DNA from 3 places in the Lysinibacillus sp. NPDC056220 genome. Region 3 is predicted to be linked to each of the others. Evidence: riboswitches for the same ligand, from Rfam matches in the RefSeq annotation. Region 3 holds a riboswitch; each other region holds the start of a gene.
The links. Region 3 has a riboswitch for lysine ahead of ACOZBY_RS17205 (amino acid permease). Riboswitches for the same ligand answer to the same signal wherever they lie in the genome.
Positions count from the first base shown of each region.

Region 1: linked by a shared signal. The riboswitch ahead of ACOZBY_RS06065 (aspartate kinase) and the one ahead of ACOZBY_RS17205 (amino acid permease) in region 3 are both predicted to bind lysine.
Region 2: linked by a shared signal. The riboswitch ahead of ACOZBY_RS11400 (transporter substrate-binding domain-containing protein) and the one ahead of ACOZBY_RS17205 (amino acid permease) in region 3 are both predicted to bind lysine.

Region 1 is NZ_JBMOXD010000002.1:215,021-218,295, forward strand. Features, by position in the region: gene uvrC (excinuclease ABC subunit UvrC) at 1-1,185, shown strand, start outside; lysine riboswitch at 1,281-1,459, shown strand; gene ACOZBY_RS06065 (aspartate kinase) at 1,591-2,817, shown strand; gene ACOZBY_RS06070 (YslB family protein) at 2,908-3,275, opposite strand, start outside.
Region 2 is NZ_JBMOXD010000003.1:271,801-275,075, reverse strand. Features, by position in the region: gene odhB (2-oxoglutarate dehydrogenase complex dihydrolipoyllysine-residue succinyltransferase) at 1-552, shown strand, start outside; lysine riboswitch at 850-1,036, shown strand; gene ACOZBY_RS11400 (transporter substrate-binding domain-containing protein) at 1,155-2,012, shown strand; gene ACOZBY_RS11395 (amino acid ABC transporter permease) at 2,183-2,908, shown strand; gene ACOZBY_RS11390 (amino acid ABC transporter ATP-binding protein) at 2,921-3,275, shown strand, end outside.
Region 3 is NZ_JBMOXD010000006.1:3,664-6,938, reverse strand. Features, by position in the region: gene ACOZBY_RS17210 (response regulator transcription factor) at 1-93, opposite strand, end outside; gene ACOZBY_RS17205 (amino acid permease) at 255-1,718, opposite strand; lysine riboswitch at 1,801-1,977, opposite strand; gene ACOZBY_RS17200 (CynX/NimT family MFS transporter) at 2,129-3,275, shown strand, end outside.

The DNA.
Region 1 (3,275 bases), on a different contig from region 3:
GAAGTAAAAATGCTTGCGGCTGCTGAAAACTTGGAGTTTGAACGAGCTAAGGAGTTTCGTGATCAAATTGCTCATATAGATACGGTTATGCAAAAGCAAAAAATAGTATCAAGTGATACGACCAACCGCGATGTCTTTGGCTATGCTGTGGAAAAAGGATGGATGTGTGTACAGGTTTTCTTCGTTCGCCAAGGGAAGCTGATCGAACGGGATGTTTCTATTTTCCCCATCTATCAAGATCCAGAGGAAGAGTTCCTAACCTTTGTAGGACGGTTTTATGAAAAACCAGAACATATTAAGCCAAAAGAAGTCTTTATTCCACAAGCAATTGATGGTGCGATTTTAACGGAATTATTAGGCATTAAAGTTCTTACACCAAAAAGAGGTCAAAAGAAGGAGTTGGTGGATTTAGCGACGAAAAATGCTGAAATTGCAGTTGCCGCTAAATTCCAGCTTATCGAACGGCAGGAAGAACGTACTATTGGTGCATGTGAGGCACTAGGCGATGCAATGGGTATAACGACACCATTACGAATTGAAGCTTTTGATAATAGTCATATGCATGGAACGGACGCAGTATCTGCAATGGTTGTTTTCATTGATGGCAAGCCTGCCAAAAAGGAATATCGCAAATATAAAACTCGGACAGCAGCTAAGCATGATGATTATGGTGCTATGCAAGAGGTCATTCGCCGGCGCTATATTCGTGTTTTGAAGGAAGGTCTTCCACTACCAGATTTAGTGCTAATAGATGGTGGTAAAGGTCAAATGGAAGTAGCACGAGAAGTATTAGAGGATGAGCTAGGACTTGTTATACCTATTGCTGGTTTAGCAAAGGATGACAAGCATAATACATCGCAACTATTGTTTGGTGATCCGCCCGAGGTCATTGCCTTAAAACGTACAAGTGACGGTTTTTATTTATTACAACGAATTCAAGATGAAGTCCACCGTTTTGCGATTACCTTTTTACGTCAACAGCATGAAAAGCATGCTATCCAATCTGTGCTGGATCAAATTGAGGGTGTCGGTCCAAAACGAAAACAGCAGCTACTTAAACACTTTGGGTCCGTTAAGAAAATACGTGAGGCTAGTGAGCTGGCTTTACAGGAAGCCGGGATGCCAGCTAATTTAGCAAGTCATATTTATGCCTATTTTCAGCAGGAGTCATTGTCAAAGGAATAGACATATGCTAAGGTTATAAATAACATTGTTGTCCAATGTTAACAGCCCACTTGTTTTAATGAGGGCGAACATAAATTTAATACATTCACTTTTAAGGTGATGATAGAGGTGCAAGATTCAAAAGTAGCGCAATAGAGGATGAACAAATCCTAAGACATTGCGTGAAAGGGGAGCTTGCCGAAGTACAGTAATGTTGTTTCCACTGTTGTACTGGTTTTGCATTTAAGAAATGTAAGACTGTCGATTCTACAAGTTTCGGAGAGCTATCACACATGCGCAAGTTTCATTTATTGTACATGTTAGAGGCAGCTTTCACGTTTTGTGAAGGCTGCCTTTTAGTTTTCTAGAGGCTGTTTTACACCTTATATTAGGTGAATTACCAGACTGGAAAGGAGAACAAAAGAAATGTCTAGAATAGTGATGAAATTTGGAGGGGCTGCACTAGCATCACCCGAACAAATTCAAGAGGCTGTACGAAAAGCGATTGCTGAAAAAGATAGAGGTTTCGATGTGGTAGTAGTAGTAGCTGCAATGAGACAAACGATACAAGACGTGAAAATGAGCGTACTTCATTTCACAGATGATGTGTCAAAACGTGAATTAGATGCAGTTGTGTCTTCATGCTCTCAGCTATCAAGCTCAGTCTTTGCCATTGCGTTACAAGAAGCTGGCTATAATGCGGTGTCATTAACAGGCTGGCAGGCTGGTATTTACACGGATCATATGTATAGTCATGCACGGATAGATCATATCGATGTTAGTCGTATCGAAGAACATTTAATGCAAGAACAAATCGTCGTTATTGCTGGAGATCAAGGCATTGACAATGACCACAATATAACAACGCTTGGGAAAGGTGGGACCGAAACGACAGCCGTCGCACTTGCTGTTGCATTAGATGCCGAGCGGACAGACATATACACGAATGTTGACGGTGTGTATACAGCAGATCCACGCTTTGTTGTACAGGCACAAAAACTACAGGAAATTTCCTATGATGAAATGTTAGAGATAGCTCATTTAGGATCACATGTCATACATCCACGTGCAGTTGAGTTAGCTAAAAAGTTTCAAATACCAGTTATCATACGCTCTAGTTTAGTGGAGTCAGTAGGTACTTTATTGAAGGAGGAAGTAGAGATGGAGAAAAATTTAATAGTTCGTGGTGTTGCCTTTGAATCAGATGTTATTCGTTTAACAATTGGCTATGATGCATATTCGGGTGCTTCATTAGCGGATATATTTTCAACTCTTGCTGAAAATCGCATCAACGTGGATATTATTGTTCAAGCCATTATTGATGGATTAAAACCAACTGTGTCCTTTTCAATTTTGAAAGAAGAATTTGCGGAAGCATTACGTGTTTTAGAGGACAGTAAAGTATCGCTTGGCTTTAGCTTTGCTGATTTCGAAATTGGATTAGCAAAAGTTTCTATTGTTGGCTCTGGTATGGTTTCTAATCCCGGTGTCGCTGCCCGTATGTTCGACCGGTTACGTCGTGAAAATATCCCTGTGAAGATGGTCAGCACCTCGGAAATTAAAGTGTCTGTTGTAGTTCCGCAGGATGAAATGATTCGTGCGGCAAATGCATTACATGATGAATTTAATTTAGAGCAGGCTCTTTACATATAATAATAGAAGAAACAGCATTTTCTGTCATTGTCCGAAATAAAAGGAAGGATTGTCATCCCGTTTATTGATTGGGGAGACAATCCTTTTTTGTTACTCTGTTGGGATCGTATGCATGATCCGTTCCTTTACGTCCCATTTGACTGTAAACATAACGTAATGTTGCTTTTCACGTTTTTCATCATAGCATTCTGTTAAATAGCCTTTAGCTAGCTGAATTTGTTCAGCTATAAATCCTGCCTCAAGTCTAAAGCTACGTTGTTTGATTTGTAATATTTCAGGGTCGTTTGTCAACTGGAAAATGCGTCCGTCTTTCGATTCTTTCATTAGCTCTAATGTACCCCAACAGGCATCTGCGAAAAATGCGATAAGTTCGTCTTGACTTTTACATGGAAACTTACGCGCAAGCTCTTTGCCTGCCCAATAAAGGACATCATTCTCATGTTTACCGAGTATAGAAG
Region 2 (3,275 bases), on a different contig from region 3:
GAGTTTGTGAAAGCAAACGACATCAAACTTGGTTTCATGTCATTCTTCACTAAAGCTGTTGTTGCAGCACTGAAAAAATACCCATACGTAAACGCTCAAATCTCTGGCGATGAAATTCATTTAAATAACTTCTTTGATATCGGTATTGCAGTATCAACTGAAGAAGGTTTAGTAGTACCAGTTGTACGCGATGCGAATAGCAAAAACTTTGCAGAAATCGAAAAAGATATCGCTAACTTAGCGACAAAAGCTCGTGATAAAAAATTAGGCTTAAATGACATGGCTGGTGGATCATTCACAATCACAAATGGTGGTGTATTCGGTTCATTAATGTCAACACCAATTATGAACGGTACGCAAGCTGGTATTTTAGGTATGCACTCCATTGTAAACCGTCCGGTTGCAGTAAATGGTGAAGTTCAAATCCGTCCAATGATGTATGTAGCACTTTCTTACGATCACCGTATCATCGATGGAAAAGATTCTGTAGGATTCTTAAAAACAGTTAAAGAGTTAATCGAAAATCCTGAAGATTTATTATTAAATTCATAATTCCTTTAAACCCTGCAAACTTTGCAGGGTTTTTTCTTGGCTTCTGTATCACTAAAGTCATTAGTAATTTTGATAATCCAAAACTATTTACTTAGTATAAAAAGAATAGGTAGTAAAAATATGTTGTTTTCCAGCAGATATATGGATAAAAATACGTAGATTAATAATGGATAGGGCAAGCATAATACCCTAATATTGTCATTAATCAGAAAAATGATAAAACTCACTTGACGTACATACTAGTTTTATAGTAGTATCTAAATATCAATTAAATAAACAAACCTCACTAACAAACATCAGTGAGGTAGAGGCGCGGTATTTATTAGTTCATTGTTGAGTACAAGCAAACAAAGACGCAATGAAGAAGGAAATATCGCCGAAGTATAAAAGGAGCTCGTACTTTTATGCTGGGTCTGCAGTGAATAAGTGCAGGACTGTCCTAGTAAATTCATTTCCAGGTTTACTAGGTTGTGCTATCTCGGAAACATGGAATACTAGTGAGGATTTGGGCAACTGTCATAAAAGGTAAGACCTAAGTTCACAAAACTTAGGTCTTTTTTCGTACAGTTGTCTTATTTTTTTACAGAAAAGGGGAGTTTTTCATGAAAAGAAAATGGTTGTTAGTAATGATCTCTATCATGACGGCAATTGTGCTAGCTGCATGTGGCACTAGTGACAAAAAAGAAAGTAGTTCAGGTGATGCTGGCGCAGATAAAGAAGAAGGCAGCGGTGAATTCCGAATTGGAATGGAGGCGGGCTACCCACCATTCAACTGGACACAGCAAAACGATGCAAATGGAGCAGTAAAAATTGCAGATAACGCAGAGTATGCAGGTGGCTATGATGTACAAATGGCGAAAAAAATCGCTGAAGGTTTAGGCAAAGAATTAGTGATCGTCAAATTGGAATGGGACGGCTTAGTACCAGCGCTACAATCTAATAAAATTGATGCAATCATCGCGGGAATGTCGCCAACAGAAGAACGTAAGAAAACAATTGATTTTACTGAAAACTACTATACTTCTGATTTTGTAATGGTTATTAAAAAAGGTAGTAAATATGAAGGTGTCAAATCAATCCAAGATTTCTCTGGCGCAAAAATTACATCACAACTGAATACTTCCAACTACAATGTGATTGATCAAATTAAAGGTGTCAGTAAACAAACAGCAATGGAAAGCTTCCCAGCGATGCGTGTAGCTTTAGAGGCAGGCAAAATTGATGGATATGTAGCCGAACGTCCTGAAGGAATTTCTGCGGCAGCTGCCAACGATAAATTCACATACGTAGCATTTGAAGAAGGCTTTGATACAGATCTTTCAAATACTTCGATTGCTGTAGGCTTACGTAAAGATGATGCTAATCTAGAAAAAATCAATGAAATCCTAAAAGGTATTTCTGAAGATGATCGTCAAGCGATAATGGAAGAAGCTATTTCTCAGCAACCAGCAGCACAATAAAAAAATGGCACGGACTAGTTGCTAGTCCGTGCACTATCATTTCAATCATTATTAAAATGAGAACCTCTCTACATAATGATAATGTCCTAGCGAAATAAATCATAGACTAGTAGAAAAAGCTAGGGCACGAAAAAGATAGCAAGCAACATGACATTGTAAGGAGGAACATCATGAGTCTTGAATGGATACTTTCAATTATTGAAAACAACTGGCAAATGTTTTTACGAGGTGCGTATTATACGTTACTGATTTCGACTATAAGTACAATTATTGGTGCATTTATCGGATTTTTCATCGGAATTATGCATACGATTCCAGTTCGTAAAAAAGGTGTGAAATTTTATAGCTTAAAGCTTATTAATTTTATACTCACATGCTATGTTGAATTTTTCCGTGGTACACCAATGATTGTACAGGCTATGGTTGTCTACTATGGATTAGATATCGCATTTGGCATAGACATGCACTTTATTACAGCGGGGATTTTAGTTGTTTCACTTAATACAGGTGCCTATATGGCAGAAATTGTCCGAGGTGGTATCGTATCGATTGATAATGGTCAATATGAGGCAGCATCAGCTATCGGTATGAATCACTTCCAAATCATGCTTCACGTAGTCCTACCACAAGTAGCACGAAACGTACTGCCTGCGACAGGCAACCAATTAATTATGAATATTAAAGATACAGCTGTACTAAACGTTATTGGAGTAACAGAATTATTCTTCCAAACAAAATCAATCTCCGGTAACAACTTCCGTTATTTTGAATCGTTCTTTGTAGCTTGTATTCTTTATTTCATAATGACATTCACTGCATCACGAATCCTTCTCTATGTTGAAAAACGTTTAGATGGACCAGATGCCTATCAAAAAGAACAAAAAGAAGCAATATAGGGGGACGCACAAATGGCAGTCATTAAAATTGAACATTTAAGTAAATCATTTGGACGTAACCAAGTGTTAAAAGATGTTAATTTTCAAGTGGAAAAAGGAGAAGTTGTTTGCTTAATAGGCTCCTCTGGTTCAGGCAAATCCACTTTACTTCGTTGCATTAATTTATTAGAAACACCAAGTGGTGGGCAAATTATTTATCAAGGGGAAGACATCCTAGATGAAAAACACAATATCCAAGAATATCGAACACATTTAGGGATGGTATTCCAGCAATTCAATTTATTTAACAACCACAATGTTTTAAATAATTGTACGGTGGGGCAAATAAAAGTTTTAAAACGCTCGAAGAAGGAAGCAGAGGAAACAG
Region 3 (3,275 bases):
AGTGGTGACATCGAAGCCTTCCAATAATAAAAAATTCGCTACCATATCGCGAATAGCCTCATCATCTTCCACTAGTAAAATATGTTTTTGCATTTCCATGCACCTCTCCCTACCAGAAAGTCAAAAATCACACTTCCATATCTATAGTATATTACCATATATATGATATTGGTTTAGTAATAATTTTAAAGGTCTATATATAAAAAAGCTGTCCCATCAACCATCATACAACGGTTTATAGAACAGCTTTTCGTTTAATTTTCTACTTTTAAATCACAATCTTTAAGAGGAAGCATTTTTGTTTTATGTTTAATTTTGTACCCCAGCCATAGCAATAGGAACAGGGGAATACCGATATAAGAAACAAGGATACCATACCAATCGATTGTATCACCGATAAACGCTGTGTAATTCTGTCCAATTACAACAATCATACAAATCGTAAAGGCGAATAGTGGACCGAATGGGTATAGCTTTGCTTTATACGGTAATAGCTTTGGATCTAAGCCCTGAGCTTCGAAGGCACGACGGAAACGATAATGACTAAATGCAATACCTAGCCAAGCAATAAAACCTGACATCCCAGAGGCATTTAAAAGCCAAATATAAACGACCCCATCACCAAAGAATGACGCTAAAAACGCTACACAGCCTACAGCTAATGTTGCGATTAGTGCATAAATTGGAATGCCTCGACGACTTAACTTTGCAAAGAATTTAGGAGCATGACCATCCACTGCTAATTGCCATAGCATACGTGAAGATGCATACAATCCAGAATTACCTGCTGATAGCATAGCCGTTAAAATAATGGCATTCATTAAGGAAGCAGCAAAAGCAATACCTAAGCGATCAAAAACGAGTGTAAATGGGGATACAGCGATATCTTCCGATAATAAGCGCTCATCTGTAAATGGAATCAACATCCCGATAGCAGCAATGGCTAAAATATAAAATAAAATAATTCGCCAAAACACAGATTTTACTGCCTTCGGTATATTTTTTCCTGGATCATCTGTTTCACCTGCAGTAATCCCAAGTAGCTCTGTTCCTTGGAATGAAAATCCTGCCGCAAGGAAAATACCAAATGTTGCAAGGAAGCCTCCATGGAATGGCCCATCACTAATAAAGAAATTTGTAAAACCTACTGGTGCTTGTCCACCCAAAATACCAAAAATCATTAATAAGCTAATAATAATAAATACAATGACCGTAGCCACTTTAATCATGGCAAACCAATATTCACTTTCCCCATAGCTCTTTACAGACAATAAATTAAATGTCAGTACAATCACAATAAATAATACTGTCCAAAGTGCTGATGAGCTATTTGGGAACCAATATTTCATAATTAATGATACTGCCGCAATCTCTGCCGCAATCGTAATTGCCCAGTTATACCAGTAGTTCCAGCCCAGTGCAAAACCTAAAGCGGGATCTACAAATTTTGTCGCATACGTACTAAAAGATCCTGAGGACGGCATATAGGCAGCCATTTCACCTAAACTTGTCATTAAAAAATATACCATAATACCGATTAAGGCATAGGCAAGCAATGCGCCTCCCGGACCGGCTTGTGCAATAGCACCACCACTGGCCAAAAATAGCCCCGTACCAATTGTACCGCCTAAAGAAATCATTGTGATATGACGGCTTTTTAATTCTTTTTTCAGCTTCGGTGCTTTATGGCCGAGCTGATTGATTTTTATTTCACTCACGATATAGCTTCCTTCCTATTTATGAGGCAAAAAAATGCCATCACATGAACAATGTGATGGCTAAGTTAATCCTCAGTTTTTCCTAAATGATAGCTCAACACGTTGTACAAACGTGACAGTTCTGTTCCTTTCGGAGACAGCCCCAGCATGAGGTTTTCAAGTCCCCTCACACTTCGGCAATATTTCCTTTCAGCTAATCTCTTCAATGCTTGTCATTTCAATTAGCTTACTTATAAATATCGCGACCTCTACCTCAATACAAACATGAGGCATATAATTATTAAATTTATGATGTTTACTATATTAACATAAGACCTAAGACATTTCAATATAACTATAAAAGTTCTGTATTTTGTGAATTTTCCACTATTTTTAATAGTGTGATAAAGTGTTATAGTAGTTCAATTAGGATGGTTATAACAGGGGGAATTATTTTGACTTTAAATGATCATTCCTCCAGCTTCCCAAGTAGAAAAATTAGCTGGAAGGGAACAACTTTATTATTAGTTTTTGGCGTAATATTTATAGCATCTACATTACGCATGCCACTAACTGTTGTGGGTCCAATTGTATCCTTTATACGAGACGACCTTGGTATTTCCAATGTTCTAGCCGGGTTTCTTACAACTATACCATTGCTTGCTTTTGCCATCATATCACCGTTCGCACCAGTTGTAGCACGAAAACTTGGGCTTGAGCTAACCTTATTTTTATCCACTATTTTATTGGCCTTAGGTATTGTACTACGCTCCCTCGGTACAACAGGGTTACTTGTATTTGGTACAGTGCTCATTGGCGTAGCAATATCATTTGGAAATGTGTTGATTCCAGGATTATTAAAATTAAAATTTCCTTATCATGTAGGATTATTGATGGCATTTTTCACTATGTCGATGAACTTAACAGCGGGGCTTGGAGCTGGTATTAGTTATCCAATAGCTAATTCTTCACTAGGTTGGCAAGGGGCATTGGCTGTGGCGCTTATATTAGTCGTATTAACCATTTTAATCTGGATACCTCAATTGAAATTAAATAAGCCAAAACCAGCTACTACCTCCAAAAAAACAGGTAAACCTCTTTGGAAATCACCTGTTACATGGGCAGTAACAGGTGCAATGGGGTTACAATCTTTATTATTTTATACAACAGCAGCTTGGATTCCTGAAATTTATATTGCGCAGGGATTGGCTCCTGATAAAGCTGGTTGGATGTTTTCTATTATGCAATTTTCACAAGTTCCCATGGCATTGGTTGTCCCTATTATTGCCGGTAAAATGACTTCACAGAGACCACTTGTCCTCATGTTTACATCGTTCTATTTAGTAGGATTTGTCGGCGTTGTGATGGAGTGGACAACTATGGGGATATTATGGATGATTCTTCTAGGTTTAGCAGGTGGGGCTTCATTCGCATTAGCAATGATGTTCTTCACACTCCGTACGCGTACAGCATTTGAAGCCGCTGATCTATCAGGATTTGCACAATCATTAGGCTATTTATTCGCTGCCATTGGTCCAATTCTTTTCGGATACCTCCATGATCTGTTTGGTGGTTGGA